Acidisarcina polymorpha: one gene and its partner. The protein of the gene in region 1 interacts with the protein of each later gene in a pairwise test. Links are inferred from orthologs where the notes say so. Each region holds a gene or a part of one and is shown on either strand. Other genes may lie near its edges.

Region 1 (3,068 bases):
GTTCCGCACCGATAAGACGGCGCTGGTTCATGTCCCGGTCGGCAAGCTCTCGTTCCCGGTGGAAAAGCTGATCGATAACGCGACCACGGTGATCTCGAGCGTGGTCCGCGCCAAGCCTTCGGCGGCAAAGGGTAAATACATCAAGGGAATCACCATCAGTTCGACCATGGGCCCCGGTATCGCGCTTGATAGCGCGGTTGCCGACTCCGCGGCGAAAGCCTGAAGATAGCCCTCGCTTCTAGCGCTAGCCGCTAGCAAGCTCGCTGGGCAAGCGCACGACCAAGCCGCTATGCGGCAGACAGAATCGGATTTTTAGCTGAGAGCTAGTAGCTAAAAGCCAGAGGCTATTTATGGCATTGACCAAAGTAAAGAAGGCGGAGAAAGTCGCCCAGCTCGCCAAAGAGCTGGAAGGCTCGACCAGTGCGATCGTAGGCACCTTCGCCAAGTTGACTGTAGCGCAGGATTATTCCTTGCGCGGCGTCGTGCGCAATGCGGGCGGCCGTTATCGCGTACTCAAGAACAAGCTGGCTGCGCGTGCGTCGCAGGGAACCGGCGTCGAGGCAGCGCTCCAGGGGCTTAAGGGCGTCTCGTCGGTCGCTTACACCTCCGGCGACCCGGTTGCACTCGCGAAGGCGCTTTCCGCCTGGGTTAAAGACAACGCTGAATTCACTTTCAAGCTGGGCATTGTTGAAGGCAAGGTCATTACCGTTGAAGAGGTTGGTCAACTGGCGACCATGCCGGGTAAGGAAGAGATTTATGCCAAGCTGCTCTTCCTGATTCAGTCTCCTGCCCAGCGTCTGGCAACGGTGCTCAATGCCACCGGTCGCGACCTCGCCGTCGTGCTGAACCAGGGCGTCGAAAAGGAGAAGTTTGCGGGCAAAGCGGCTCCGGCTGCCGCCAAGGCAGAGGCTTCGGCAGTGGAAGCTGCTCCGGCGCCGGCGGCAGCAACCGAAGCTCCTGCTCCGGCAGAGGCAGAGTCGACTCCTGTGGTTGAAGCTGCGGCGCCTCCAATCGAAGTGGCTCCCCCAGTTGAGGCTGCTCCTCAAGCCGAATCCCGCCCGGATGGCCCCTCCGCCAACGAGCAGGCAGCCAGCGAAGACCCGGTTGAAGGCAAAGTGGAAGCAGTGGCCGAGACTCAGAATCCAGAGACGGCGGCTGCCGCGCCAGAAGCGCCAGCCAGCTAAGGATTAGAAGTGGCGGCGCAGTATGGCCGCTTAGTGAAGTTTCGCGGCGGAAACCAATGAGGGGTGCTGGTCTGGGCACAACGGAAACCTCAAAGGGCTATGCGGCAACCGGAGCGCGGAAGTTCTCCGGATCGATGGGCAAAGTTGGATTGACAGGTTTCAGGTAAGAACAAATTTCAGGTAGTGGAGAGAATCATGGCGGATCTGCAGCAGTTGGAAGATCAGTTAGTCGGGCTTAGCCTGTTGGACGCGGCGGCCCTGGTCAAGAAGCTTGAGGAGCGTCTCGGCGTCTCCGCGGCAGCAGCGGCTCCGGTCGCCGTAGCCGGCGGGGGTGGAGCGGCGGCGGCAGCGCCAGTCGAAGAGCAGACCGAGTTCACCGTCATTCTTAAGGATGCCGGAGCGAACAAGATTGGCACCATCAAGGCCGTCCGCGAAGTGACCTCGCTCGGATTGAAGGAAGCCAAGGATCTGGTCGATGGAGCACCTAAGCCGTTGAAGGAAAACATCAGCAAGGAAGAGGCTGAGACCATCAAGAAGAAGTTTGATGGCGTGGCCACCGTCGAAATCAAGTAATGGCTGTTGCGAAAATCTAAGGTTGTCAACAAGGCAAGTTGCATGCCAAACCAGAACGCGCTATCCTAACGGATGTGCGTTCTGGCTGGCATGGTCGTCTTTTTAATCGGCATAAAGTAGTTCTTCGGTCTTCACGGCGCAATGGCGCCAGGTTTTTACTGGGTGGGCGGCCCGCTAAAGACCTTCACTCGCCAGCAGCACGGGGCGCAGACGTCAGGCAGGATTCGGACAAGCTGTTATTGAAAAGTGCACAAGTCGAATGTGGCGCTCGCGAGACTTCCTGTCTCCGCGAGCGATTTGCTTGTTTATCGACACATTCGGCAACTGTCGTGAGTGTGGCCGAGGCTTGCGGTCGGACCGCTCGAATACTTCGCAGTATCGCGTGACTTTGATCTTTAATCAGCGGCGTCTTCTCTCCCATCGCTCTTCGATGCGGCAGGGTGAGCGTCCAGTGTCGCAGTAAACGTAGTCTGTCTCGCGGGATGCACCATCTGCGAGGCTGACTACTCGGTAGAAAGCGCTATGTCTCCATTCGATCGAGGCGGATGGGGACACTTAGAGCGTATCGCCACAACAATGGATCTCCGCGCGGCCCGGGCGGCGGTTCCCTTTTCCGGTCAGTTCTCCGGAACCTCGCGTTTACGGGCCATAGGAGTGATGCATGCCGAACGAGAATCGCGCCCTTCGTAGCCGTCTCGATTTTTCCAAAATCCCAACTGCCATCCAGATTCCTAACCTGATCGAAGTCCAGCGCCGCTCCTATGAGCGCTTTCTACAAATGGACAAGCTGCCCTCCGAGCGCGAAGACAATGGGCTTCAGTCCGTCTTCACCTCGGTTTTTCCCATCACCGACTTTCGCAATATCTCACAACTCGACTTTGTGGATTTCTCCATAGGCAACTGGGAGTGTAAGTGCGGCCATTTGAAAGGTCTGCACCACCTTCGTACTACTTGCGTTCATTGCGGAGCCATGGTCATCACCGACCCGTTCCACCCTGGCGACGTGCTTTGCCACAAGTGCGGCACCTATAACAAGAACACGCCTGACTTCTGCAATAAGTGCGGCGATCCGGTTGGCCTGCAGTTGAAGTATGACCAGTCCGAATGCGAAGAGCGCGGCATGACCTACTCTGCTCCCCTGAAAGTCACGGTCCGGCTGACTATCTATGACAAGGATGCGGAGACCGGCGCCAAGTCGATCCGGGATATCAAGGAGCAGGAGGTTTTCTTCGGCGACATTCCGTTGATGACCCAGAACGGCACCTTCATTGTCAATGGCACCGAGCGCGTCATTGTCTCGCAGTTGCATCG
Region 2 (2,936 bases), 1.7 Mb from region 1 along the record:
TTCGGAGAAGAAGGCCTGGTTGTTATCCACGCCATCGATGGTGTTGTTGTTGAGCAGCACGCTGATGCCGCGAAAGCTGAGCAGGCCATAACCATTCTGATCCGGAGTGACGCCTTCAGTTTGAAGGGCGAAGTTGGACCAGCGGCGGCCATTGCTTGGCAGGTTCTCGAGAGCGGTGTTGCTGAGGTTGGTGGTGATGGCGGCCGAGGTTGTATCCAGACCCGGCACCTCGGAGCGGACCAGCACCGTATCCTGCCGGCCGGCCACGGCGAGGCGGGGAAAAATGGTGGTGATGCGGCCGACCTCGATCTCGACCGAGTCGGCCCGCCAGGCGGCGAAGTTGGCCGCCGACGCCTCAACCGCATAGCTGGCAGGACTCAGACCTGGGATCTCGAAGCTGCCCGAAGCATCCGTCGTGGCCGTGCGTTGCTGGCCCGTCTCCGGATCAGTCGCAACCAAGCGAACTCCGGGTATGGCGCGCTGCTGGCTATCGGTGACCGTCCCGGACAACGCTCCACTGGTGGTCGACTGGGGTTGTGCCACTCGGGGCGCGAGCAGCATAAATATGACCGCAACGCAGCCGAGATACAATCGGGGCGCCCCCAGCCAGATGGCGGAGATGCAAGGCAAAGCGAACCATCGTGACGCCATTGGAGTCTCTCCGCAGCAACACAGTCAACGCGCGATCGAGCCCCCTTCAGGCGCAAGGATGCCGCCTTTGGGGGTAGATCGCGCACGCTCAGCAGCATTTCAGCCGAGAAGCGAGGTATCGAGAACATTTGGGAAATTGGGTGAAGCATACTCCATTGGCTACACTAAAGAAAGGCAGAAAAATGGAAACGCCGGAGTGTGCAAGCGAAAGACGCCCGAGTTGCACTGGTTGAGAAGGGCGCAATGAGGAAGAAATGTTTGTCGATGAAGCAAAGATCAAGGTAAAAGCCGGCGACGGGGGCAATGGATGCGTGGCCTTTCGCCGGGAGAAATTCGTGCCCCGCGGCGGACCTTCGGGCGGCGACGGCGGGCGCGGTGGCGACGTGATTATGGAGTCGAGCGAACGCCACAACACGCTCATTCACTTCCGCTACAACCCCGAGCACAAGGCAGAGCGCGGCAAGCATGGGGAAGGCTCCAACTGCACGGGCCGCGAGGGCGCCGACATCATTTTGAAGGTCCCGGTGGGCACCGCCGTCTATGACGACGAGACTGGAGAACTGGTCCACGATTTTCGCCAGCCGGACGAGCGCATCATCGCCGCCAAGGGTGGTCGCGGCGGACGCGGCAATCAGCATTTTGCCACTTCGACCCACCAGGCGCCGCGCGAACACGAACCCGGCCGCACTGGCGAAGAACGGGTCTACCGCCTCGAATTGAAGCTGCTCGCGGATGTCGGCCTGGTGGGTTATCCCAATGTGGGAAAGTCGACCCTGATCTCCAGAATTTCAGCAGCCAAGCCGAAAATCGCCGACTATCCCTTTACCACCCTCGAACCGAACCTGGGTGTGGTGTCGGTGGGCGAAGCTCCCCATGAGGAGAGCTATGTGGTCGCTGACATTCCCGGACTGATCGAGGGCGCGCATCTCGGCGCCGGTCTAGGGGTGCAGTTTCTCCGTCACATCGAGCGCACGCGGGTTCTGGTGCATCTCGTCGATGTCTCCGACGCCAGCGGGCGCCCTGACCCGGTCGCCGATTTTAAAGTCATCCAGGGAGAGCTGAAGAGCTTCGGTCACGGACTCGATGAAAAGCCGATGCTGGTAGTCGCCTCCAAGGCCGATGTCGCTAATCCGGAGAAGCTGAAGAAGCTGCAAAGTATGGCGAAGCGGCGCAAGCTGCCGTTTTATGCCATCTCGGCGGTCAGCGGACTAGGGGTGGACGCACTGAAGTATGCGGTTGGCGAACAGGTCCACAATCTCCGCGAGCGGGAGATTCTCTTACGAGAGAAGCCTGAAGAGGCGGCCCTGCTGGGATAAGTGCATTTTCCGAGGCATCCCAGACCCCGGGCAGAGATCCCCACGTTGCTTCCTTCCGAGTTTGGGTGGCGGCTATAGCTCGAAGAGCCCGGTGGGCTTTTCCGCGGGCCTTGTGGATCGGCCGGGGCGAGTGCGAGGGGAGCCGATTGGGGAAGCAAGGATTCCGGCCAGCTCGCGCAGCTCTTTCTTCACTTTGGAGAGCGCCGCGTCGGCGTGATTGGAGCTCGCTACAGCGAGGGGTAACTCGGGCGCGGAATTCTTCTTGCGGAACTCCCGGGCCTCGGTTTGAAAGACCTGACGCGCCCCGGGAATGGTATAGCCCTGGTCGTAAAGCAGGCGCTTGATGCGCAGGCACATCTCCACGTCGCGCCTGCGATAGAGGCGCTGGCCAGTGCCGCCCTTATTCGGCTTGAGCTGTTGGAATTCGGTTTCCCAGAAGCGCAGAACGTAGGCCGGTACCTCGCAGATGCGGGCGACCTCACCAATCCGGAAATAGAGCTTGTCCGGAATTTCAGACGGAGCGGTGCGCCGTTGCTGGGAAGTGGGAATCGGCATCATGGGCCACAAAGGGGGCACGGGCGGCTGATTCCGTTGCCCTTCCACCAAAGTATAGGCCCCCTCGATGTAAATTCGTCCCTGTTCTTATGGTGCAAAACAGGGACAAATCTCCGGCATCGGCGCTGCCTGGTCTACTTCTCCGCAGCCGGCTTCCGTTCTGCAGAGCCGGCCGGCGCGGCGCGAAGATACTGTGGCGGCCAGGAGGTCACGTCGTGAAGATCCTGCGCAGCGTGCAACGCCCAGTAGGGGTCGCGCAGAAATTCTCTGGCTACGAAGATCAGGTCGGCCTGGCTGGTCTGGAGAATGTGCTCCGCCTGCGCTCCGCTGGTGATCATTCCTACGGTGCCGGTGGGGATCTGCACCTGCTTCCTTATCTGATTCGCGAATTCCGTCTGGTACCCAGGGCCGGCG

What was found. The genes of interacting proteins can lie anywhere in the genome.
Region 2: the proteins of rplL (region 1) and obgE interact in binary tests that used the Escherichia coli proteins (3 or more experiments, as listed by UniProt). The link is inferred for Acidisarcina polymorpha from one-to-one orthologs.

Annotation. Positions count from the first base shown.
Region 1 is NZ_CP030840.1:4,100,449-4,103,516, forward strand. What follows is about bases 348-3,068. They hold rplL (50S ribosomal protein L7/L12), read left to right. Parts: upstream 348-1,379; coding sequence 1,380-1,757; downstream 1,758-3,068. Other genes in these bases: rplJ (50S ribosomal protein L10), read left to right, coding at 351-1,184; rpoB (DNA-directed RNA polymerase subunit beta), read left to right, coding at 2,419-3,068. Also shown: rplA (50S ribosomal protein L1), read left to right, coding at 1-223. UniProt on the Escherichia coli protein: The binding site for several of the GTPase factors involved in protein synthesis (IF-2, EF-Tu, EF-G and RF3). Is thus essential for accurate translation.
Region 2 is NZ_CP030840.1:2,365,062-2,367,997, forward strand. It holds obgE (GTPase ObgE), read left to right. Parts: upstream 1-905; coding sequence 906-1,967; downstream 1,968-2,936. Other genes in the region: ACPOL_RS10255 (TonB-dependent receptor), read right to left, coding at 1-651; ACPOL_RS10265 (MerR family transcriptional regulator), read right to left, coding at 2,040-2,543; namA (NADPH dehydrogenase NamA), read right to left, coding at 2,657-2,936. UniProt on the Escherichia coli protein: An essential GTPase which binds GTP, GDP and possibly (p)ppGpp with moderate affinity, with high nucleotide exchange rates and a fairly low GTP hydrolysis rate.